4 regions of the Micromonospora sp. NPDC049559 genome follow, and region 1 is predicted to be linked to each of the others. Evidence: riboswitches for the same ligand, from Rfam matches in the RefSeq annotation. Region 1 holds a riboswitch; each other region holds the start of a gene.

What was found. A riboswitch is a leader RNA that binds a small molecule or an ion and turns the genes downstream of it on or off. The one in region 1 is predicted to bind cyclic di-AMP.
Region 2: another riboswitch for cyclic di-AMP. It lies ahead of AB0J86_RS02030 (NlpC/P60 family protein); the one in region 1 lies ahead of AB0J86_RS18240 (transglycosylase family protein).
Region 3: another riboswitch for cyclic di-AMP. It lies ahead of AB0J86_RS00555 (hypothetical protein); the one in region 1 lies ahead of AB0J86_RS18240 (transglycosylase family protein).
Region 4: another riboswitch for cyclic di-AMP. It lies ahead of AB0J86_RS16270 (C39 family peptidase); the one in region 1 lies ahead of AB0J86_RS18240 (transglycosylase family protein).

Annotation. Positions count from the first base shown of each region.
Region 1 covers NZ_JBFAPK010000015.1:87,137-89,327, forward strand. Annotated here, with positions in the region: gene AB0J86_RS18235 (L,D-transpeptidase) at 1-394, opposite strand, end outside; cyclic di-AMP (ydaO/yuaA leader) riboswitch at 836-976, shown strand; gene AB0J86_RS18240 (transglycosylase family protein) at 980-1,654, shown strand; gene AB0J86_RS18245 (hypothetical protein) at 1,715-2,191, opposite strand, start outside.
Region 2 covers NZ_JBFAPK010000001.1:451,379-453,569, reverse strand. Annotated here, with positions in the region: gene AB0J86_RS02035 (peptidoglycan recognition family protein) at 1-840, opposite strand, end outside; cyclic di-AMP (ydaO/yuaA leader) riboswitch at 1,072-1,211, shown strand; gene AB0J86_RS02030 (NlpC/P60 family protein) at 1,363-2,191, shown strand, end outside.
Region 3 covers NZ_JBFAPK010000001.1:120,721-122,911, forward strand. Annotated here, with positions in the region: gene AB0J86_RS00555 (hypothetical protein) at 30-1,043, opposite strand; cyclic di-AMP (ydaO/yuaA leader) riboswitch at 1,048-1,182, opposite strand; gene AB0J86_RS00560 (BlaI/MecI/CopY family transcriptional regulator) at 1,483-1,851, shown strand; gene AB0J86_RS00565 (M56 family metallopeptidase) at 1,848-2,191, shown strand, end outside.
Region 4 covers NZ_JBFAPK010000012.1:174,054-176,244, reverse strand. Annotated here, with positions in the region: gene prcB (proteasome subunit beta) at 1-226, shown strand, start outside; cyclic di-AMP (ydaO/yuaA leader) riboswitch at 418-561, shown strand; gene AB0J86_RS16270 (C39 family peptidase) at 1,022-1,867, shown strand; gene AB0J86_RS16265 (TIGR02452 family protein) at 2,069-2,191, shown strand, end outside.

The sequences.
Region 1 (2,191 bases):
GCGCCGCCACCCCACCGATCTCGCTCCGTACCGTCAGCCTGGTCCCCGGCCGCCAGTGGTCCCTCGGGCGGTAGATGACCTGGTCGTCGCTGTGCCAGCGCCAGGCGCCGACCTGCGGGGGATCGCTGCGTACGGAGAGGCGCCGTTCCACCTCGGTCTTCGTACCGGCCGGCACCGGCGCGCCGAACTTCAGTACCACCGGCATGCCGACGCCGTAGACCTCGCCGTTGCGCAGCTCCACCGTGCTGGTGACGGGGTCACCGCCCGGCCGGCCGCCGGCGCGGAGGTCGGCGCCGGTGGGCGGGGTCGCGCCGGCGTGCGCCGGGCCGGCGGCGAACAGGACCGCGGTGGCGGTGAGCAGGAGTGCGGTCCCGAGCGCCAGGGCCACACTCACCCGGCGGTTGCTCGGTACTCGGTTCGCTCGCTCTTCGTTCTCCACCTCGGCCTCCATCGGATCGGTTTCCGGTTTCGACTGTCGCGGTGACGCACCCGTCGTCTCTCGACCTCGGAGACGGGGGCGGGCGGTCGGGCGGTGGTTCGCGGGGCCTGTCCGGCGATGGGGGCTCGGTGTGCCGAGCGGGTACCCGCGTCGCGGCGCGACTAACGGCGCGTCCCCGCGTTCCCGCCCGATTCCGCCCCGCCCGCGCCCGGCGTGCCGCCTTCCCGACATATCGAAATTGCGGGGCGTCGCCCGAGTAGGCACCGTTTCGTCGTGAGGGGAGTCACCATCCGGGCGGCAGGAGTGGAGCGCCCCGCCGACCCCGTCCTAGCGTCGGTTGTTCCGCTTCCAGCGGATGCCCGCGCCGGTACGCCGAGTCCTGCCGCCGGTCGGCGGGTCGAAGACGAACCACAGGCAGGAGCGGGGGACCCAGGTTCCTCGGCGCGCGGGAGCGCGCCTCTGGGGTGAAGCCGCCTTGGCGGCCGGGCGACCTCGGCCCGAACCCGACAGCTCACCTCGTAGGCGTGGAGGGGGATACCCATGGCTTTCAGCAGGTACACCGGGCGTCACCACGTCCAGCCGTCCCGCCGGCACCGCCGGATGGCCGCCGCCGTCGCGCTCTCCGGTGCCGCCGGGGTGGCCGCGCTGCTCGGCAGCGGTACGGCCGCCAGCGCCGCGTCGAGCGTGAACTGGGACGCCATCGCCCAGTGCGAGTCCAGCGGGAACTGGCACATCAACACCGGCAACGGCTACTACGGGGGCCTGCAGTTCGCGCAGAGCACCTGGCAGGCGTACGGCGGAACGAAGTACGCGGCCCGCGCCGACCTGGCCACCCGGGAGCAGCAGATCGCCGTGGCCGAGAAGGTCCTCGCGGGTCAGGGCATCGGCGCCTGGCCGGTCTGCGGTGCGCGGGCCGGCGCGTCGACGCCGAGTCCGACGAGCACCACCTCGAAGCCGGCGAGCACCACCTCGAAGCCGGCCGGCACCGCGACGAAGCCGACGGGCGGCGCGTCCCACCGGGGCGGCTCGACCGGCGGCGGGTCCCACCCGGCCGCCGGGAAGGGCGGCTACACCGTCCGGCCCGGTGACACGCTCTCGGCGATCGCCGCGAAACACCACGTCCAGGGCGGCTGGCACGCGCTGTACGAGAAGAACAAGCGGGTCGTCGGCGCCGACCCGAACCTGATCCTCCCCGGGCAGCGACTCAGCCTCTGACGCGTGGCGACCGGGGCGCCCGCGGCGGTTCGCCGCGGGCGCCCCGGCGGCGCCGAACCGTCACTCGCCGTCGGGGAAGGCGTAGCTCGACGGCGGGTTGGCCTGCTGGGCCGGTGTGCCGTAGACGATCGCGACCTCGTCGTGCGCGTGCAGGACGATCCCCGCCGGGTCGCCCGCGTACGGCTTGCCGTTCACGTACGCCTGGAGCACCTTGCCGTCGCCGGCCTTGAGCCCGCCGATCTGGTCGGCCGTGAGCGTCACCTGCCACTCGGTGAAGAACTGGCCGAGGCTGAAGTCGGCCTTCACCGGCGACTCGATGTGCAGCACGCCCGTGGTGTCGTGGGTGTGCAGGGGGCTGATCTGGCCGCCCGCGGCGTCGATGCCGACCTCGGCCGGTACCGTCACCGGCTGCCCGTTCGCGATCACGTCGAGGTGGGCGTGGATGTGCTCGGTCGTACCCTCGGTGCCGAGCATGGGCAGCCCGGCCGCGCGTACCTGGGCGCCGGCGTCCGCCGGCGCGTCCCACGGCGGCTGGTC
Region 2 (2,191 bases), on a different contig from region 1:
GTCGTGGTTGCCGTAGTCGCCGTCGCCGAACTGCTCGTACGGCGCCGGGATCCACTCGCACGGCAGCTCGGGCGGGCACTCCAGCCCGTCCGGGCGGGCCAGCTCGCGCAGGCCGAGCTTGTCCAGCCAGGACCGGGCCGGGTTCAGGCCGGGGTGCGCGGCGAGCGTGATCCGGTGTCCGTCGTCGGTGGTCCGGCTGGCGCCGTCGCGGATGGTGGTGAAGACCTCGTCCGCGAAGGCCGCCGCCGCGTCCGCGCTGTCGCTGCCGGAGTACCGGGCCACCGCGCCGTACCAGGCCGCGGGGTCGCTCGCGTTCCCGGTCGGTCCGGCCAGGGCCCGCTGGTACGACGAGAGCAGCGCCGCGCCGCCGCGGATGTTGGCGGCCGGGTCGCTTCGCAGCGCCTCCGCCGCGGTACCGGTCAACCGGGCCGCGCTGTCGAGGGTCTGCAGCGCCGCGGCGGGCGGCGCGTCGGCCTCGGGGTGCTGGACGGCGAGCGCCGGGCGGGCGGAGTCGCCGCGCGGGTCCTCGCCCGCGTCGTAGTGGCCCCCGCCGGGCAGGCCGGCGACGTGGCGGGCGTCGGTGAGGTGCATGGGACCGTAGCCGCCGCTGGTGCTGGGGGTGCCGGCGTTGCCGTCCCAGCGGGACTCCAGATAGGAGACGCCGAGCAGGACGGCCTCGGGCACGCCGTACTCGGCGGCCGCGGCGGCGTACAGCTGTTGCCGGCTGTCCACCGGGGTGGCCGCGGCCTGGACGGGTAGGGTCGGCGCGAGCGTCGCGGCGCCGACGAGGGCGGTACTGAGCAGGATTCGCCTGCCGAGGGGGACGTTCGGAGGGTGCATGGGACCTCCATGGGGAATCGACCTACGCCTCACCCTGACCCGACATCTCGGGCCTGGTCAATAGCTGCCAAAGACTGCAACAAAGCCGAAAAAAAGCTTCGCGAAGCGGCACCCTCCGCGACCGGCGCATATACCTAACGAATTGCCCCCCGCGCCGGCTTGCTTTCCGAGAAAGCTTCTCCCTAACCTTGGTGACCGTCGAGCCGTCGGTAGTTCGCCCAACCGGGCGGCCGGCCCGACCCGCCGAATCGTCACGAGCACGAACCGGGGACCCAGGACCACATCGGGGTGAATCCGCGAACCTGCGGTAGGGCGCAACTCTTCCCGCCCGAACCCGTCAGCTAACTCGGTAGGCGGCCAGGGGAAGAAGGAGTACGGACCCCGGTGGCACATACCGCCCCGCGGCCGCGATTCGACCAGCCGGCCTCCGCCGGTCACCGAATCGCCGCGCCGCGCCCGCGCCGGCCTCTCATCACCGCTGCTCTCGCCGCAGCTGCCAGCATCGCCGTCCTGCTCACGGGCGTGACGCCCGCCGTCGCCGAGCCCTCGGTGACCGAGATCGAGAAGCAGATCGACACGGCCTGGAACAAGCTGGAGCCGGTGATCGAGCAGTACAACGCCACGCACGAGGACCTGGTCGCCAAGCAGAAGCAGGCCGACGGCCTCGCCAAGCAGCTCCAGCCCCTGCAGTTGCAGGTGGACCTCGCGATGGGCAAGGTCGGCCAGTTCGCCGCCCGCACCTACATGGGTAACACCACCTCCGCGGTGAACGCGATCCTCAGCAGTGGCTCGCCGACCCAGCTCACCGACCAGCTGGAACTGCTCGCCCACTTCGCCAAGGAGCAGCGCAACGACGTGCAGGCCGCGATGGACCTGCGGGACCAGCTGGCCGCGAAGAAGGCGCCGCTGGACGCGCTGATCGCCCAGCTCGCCAAGACCGACGCCGAGCTCGCGGTGAAGAAGAAGCAGATCAACGCCGAGGTCGACCGGCTGCAGGCGCTGCGGGTCAAGGTCGGCGGCAACGGCGACGGCAACTTCCGGCTGGGCCTCTGCCCCACCGAGTACACCGGCGGCAAGCAGCTCACCGTCGCCAAGTTCGCCTGCGCGCAGATCGGCAAGCGCTACGTCTGGGGCGCCGACGGGCCCGACACGTACGACTGCTCCGGCCTGATGCTCGCGGCCTGGGCGAAGGTCGGGGTCAGCCTGCCGCACAACGCGGCCCGGCAGTACAACACCATGCGGCACGTCAGCCGCTCGCAACTGCAGCCCGGCGACCTGGTCTTCTACAACGGGCTCGCACACGTCGGCATGTACGTCGGCGGCGGGTTCGTGGTGCACGCGCCGCACACCG
Region 3 (2,191 bases), on a different contig from region 1:
CACCCAAATGCGGAACTCGAATGCGGAACTCAGAGCATCGACATGTGCACGTGATCGGTGTGATCGGAGGCGCCGCTGTACGACTTCCAGCCCGACCCCGGCCACCAGATCTGCTTGTACCAGATGACGTAGAGGATTCCGAGCCGGTCCGCGTTGCGAATGAGGAACGCGGCGAGGTTGTTGCCGTACAGCTTCTGGTCCTGGGTCTTCGCCGAGGCGAATCCCCTGTTCAGCAACGACCAGTCGCAGGCACGACCCTTCGGGTGCTCGAACGGGCCGCCGGGGCGGTAGCAGCCGACGAACCGGTTGAAGCCGGCCTTCTTCACCTCGGTGTACGCGTTGAGCGTCCGGGGGGTGATGCAGCCGGAGGTGGTCGGGTCGTCCTTGCTGCACGACTCGTTCGGCCACTCACCGTTGGCGGTACGCGGCGCCGCCTTCGCCACCGGCGAGGTGGCGCTCACGAAGCCGTTGCCGATCAGACGGTTGCCGCCGACCAGGTCGAGCGCCTTGTCGGCCTCGCCCTTCCGCTTGGCCATGATGGCGAGCTGCTTCTGCTGCTCCCGCAGCTCGGCGTCGAGCGCGGCCTGGGCGCGGGCGACCTGTTCCTTCGCCTCGTCCAGTTCGGTGAGCTTGCCGTTGTTGACCATGTTCATCTGGTCGAGCCGCGCGACCCGCTCGATGAACGAGTCGCTGGACGAGCTGGAGAGCAGCACGGCCGCCACGCTGAGCCGGCCGGTGCGGTACGACTGCGCGGCGATCTGCCCGACCTGCGGGGCCAGTTCGTCGAGCCGCGCCTGCACCTTCCGCAGCTCGCCGTTCAGCTCGCCCTGGCGCTTCTTCGACTGGTCAACCTTGGCCTTGGCCTGGAGGTAGTCGCGGCCGGCCACTTCGAGCACGTCGCGCAGCAACGCCGGTGGGGCGTCCTCCTCGGCGGCCGGCGCGTCGGGCGCCGCCGTGGCCCCCTCGGCGGGCGCCACGACCATGGCCACGCCGGCGACCAGCGCCAGTGCGGGGGTGAGCAATCGGCGTAGGGGTGTAGTCAAGTCGTCTTCCTTCCGTCGACCGCCGACCGGGTTAGCTGACGGGTTCGGGACGGAAGTCGGTCCCTACCGCTGGCGCGGATTCACCCCATGGAACGTGGTTCCCCGATTCGCCCCTTCGGCGATTAGGCGGCGGCACCACCGGTACCGGTAGGCACCTGCGGGTGGTGACCGTCCGCGAGAATACCGGACATCGACCGCTGACTACCAGGCCCAGGAGCTGCGATAACCGTTGCAGGACAACAACTCTGAGTAACCTCCGCTGCTCCGGCGCCCGTAGACCACGGTCGATCCACCAGCCCGACCGGCACTCGGGGAACCCTACCCGATCTCCGAAGCGGGTTAGGAGACGCGGTACCGCCGGACCCCTTCCGCTCGGCCGCCCGGCGACGGCCGGGCGTACCGCTACGCTGTGGGGCCGCACGGGAGGGGGGACGGGGCGATGCACGGCCTGGGTGAGCTGGAGTCGGCGATCATGGACCGACTGTGGCGGTGGGACGGACCGGCCACCGCCCGCGACGTCGTCGAGGCGCTGCACGGCGAGCGTCCCCTCGCGTACACGACGGTGCAGAAGGTGATGGACAACCTGTACCGCAAGGGCTGGCTGACCCGTACGCTGCACGGCCGGGCGCACCGGTACCGGCCGAGCATCTCGCGGGAGGCGGCGGTGGCGCGGCTGATGCGCGAGGCGCTCACCGACACGCCCGACCACCGGGCGGTCTTCGCGCACTTCCTGGCCACGATCGACGCGGAGGAGTCCCGCGCGCTGCGCGCCGCCCTGCGCCAGCACGGGCGGCCGGAGCCGGAATGATCGCGGCGCTGGTGCTGCTCGCGTACGCGGTGGTGCTGGCCGCCGTCGGGCCGCGCCCGCTGGCCCGGCTGCCGGAGCAGCACGGCTATCCACTCTCGACGGTCGCCGCCTGGTACCTGGCCGGCACCTGGGCGGCCGTGGCGGCGGCGAGCGCCGTGGTGCTGCTGGTGGGGCTGCCGCCGCACGCCGACGGCCGGCTGGTCGGCCTGTTGCCCGGTTCGCCGGCGCTGGCGCACCACCCGCACGAGCACCTGCCCGAGCTGACCGCCCCGGTCGCGCTCGCCGTCGGCGCCGCGGCGCTGGCCCGCCTCGGCTGGGTCGCCGTCGCCGGGGCCCGCGC
Region 4 (2,191 bases), on a different contig from region 1:
CTACCGGCGCGGCCTGAGCACCGCCGAGGCGGCCGAGCTGGCGGTCGAGGCGCTCTACGACGCGGCCGACGACGACACCGCGACCGGCGGCCCCGACCTCATCCGGAAGATCTACCCGGTGGTGATGTCGGCGACCGCCGACGGCACCCGCCGGTTCACCGACGAGGAGACCGGCGCCCTCGCCGAGGCCGTCGTCGCCCGCCGCGCGGAGGCCCTCTCCCGCTGATTGATCACGGTGCGTTTCCGGCCGTGCTGCTACCGTGACGGCCGGAATGCCCGGTTCTCGGCTTCTCCCGGCCCCGCCCAAAGCGGCGTGGGTCACGGTTTTGGCTGCTCAGGAGGGGTTGGCACGGGACGAAGCCGTTCAGTAGTGTCGGCCCGTCCGGTCCGGTGACTGGTCGCCACAGGGGCGGCGCCGGGGCGGACCCGCCGAGTCGTGCTGTGACGAGCCGGGGACCCACCGTAAGTCTGGGGTGAATCCCTCGGGCCAGTGGCCAGAGGGTAGGGCGACTTCCCGTCCGAATCCGTCAGCTAACCCGGTAGGCGGTATCGGAAGGAGAACACCTCGTGCAGTTCCCCCCGGGCTCCCGCCCGACCCCCCGATCTCCCCGTCGTGCCGTGCCCGTACCGCCGATTCCCGCGCCCGTAGCGGGCTCGGAGACCCTGGACCGCTAGGCCACGCCAGCGGCCCCTGGGCCTCGTACGGCTCCGCCGGGCTCGACGACCCGGCATCCACCTGGACACCCCACGGCTCCGCCACGCGCGGAGCGGGTGAGGCGCGCCCCGGCACCGACCGGTGGGCGCCGGCCGTGGTGATCTGAGCCGAACCGCGTACCGGGGGCGGGGGACGACCAGCGGGTTCCCGTGGTCCGCCACGTGGACCGCGCCGCGTCCACCCCAAGCTGGCCTGGCAGAAACGCCGTTCTCGATCTCGGTGCCGCGAGCGCCGTCCGCGCCGGACCCCGTCCGCGCGCCCGGGCCGCGTCGCGCCACCGGACCGCGGCAGATCTGTGGAGGACCGATGAAAGACCGCCTTACCCCGCGATTCAAGCAAGCGATGACCCGTACCCGCTTCCGGGTGGCGGCTGGCTCGGCCGCCGCACTCGCCGCGGCGCTCACCACCGGCCTGCTGGTGACCCAGACCGGTACGCCGTCCACCGGCCACGACGCCGCCGCGGTCTCCGTGGCGGACCTGGCGCACAGCAACGACCAGGCGCTCCGTCTCGACGGCGGCGCCGGAGCCGGCGCGGCGGCGCCCGCGACCAGCGCCCCCGAGCCGGCGACCAGCACCCCGGCGGCGAAGGCCGCCCCGGCCAAGCCGGCGGCCGCGAAGGCGCCGGCGAAGCCCGCGCCGCCCGCGTCGAAGGTGCTCGACTACGACTACCAGGCGCAGATCAACGGCTGGTACTGCGGCCCGGGGGCCACCCGGATCGCGCTCAGCGCCCGGGGCAAGGCGCAGAGCCAGGACGCCATCGCCGCCGCGCTCGGCACCACGATGAACGGTACGAACTCGGCCGAGGACACCACCCGGGTGCTCAACGACGTCCTGGGCGGCAACTTCTACTCGACCACCGCGATCCCGAACGACGGCGCCACCCCGGCCCAGATGGACCAGCTCCAGGCCGACGTGGTGCACGCGGTCAGCAACGGCTACGCGGTGGTCGCCAACATCGTCGGCTCGGCCACGGACACCGACGGCGGCTGGCACAGCTACGACGGCGGTCACTACCTGACGGTGGTCGGCTACCGGGACAACGGCCGTACCGTGCAGATCGCCGATCCGGCCTACGTCAACGGCGTCAGCTCGTACTGGATGACCACCATCGATCTGGCCAACTGGATCGGCACGCGCGGCTACTCCGCCTGACCGGTCACCCTCCCCACGACGGAAGCATCGGCGCGACCCGCCGGTGCTTCCGTCGTATCCGGACCCCGCCAGCGCCACAGCACCGCAACGGGCATCGGCCCCGGCTGCGCGGACGACGGCGGTAAATCCGTGTCGGCCGGAGTGCCCGCCCGGGTAGCCTCCCCGCGTGCGAGATTCGACCACGGCCGTACGGGAGGGCCGGTGAGCGGGCGGCTCCGCGAGATCGCCCGGCAGACCGTCGGGATCGCCGAGCGGGGGAGCTACCGTGCTCCGGACGGGACGGAGATCGACATTGCCGCCGAGGTGGCCGCCGCCGTCGGCGGT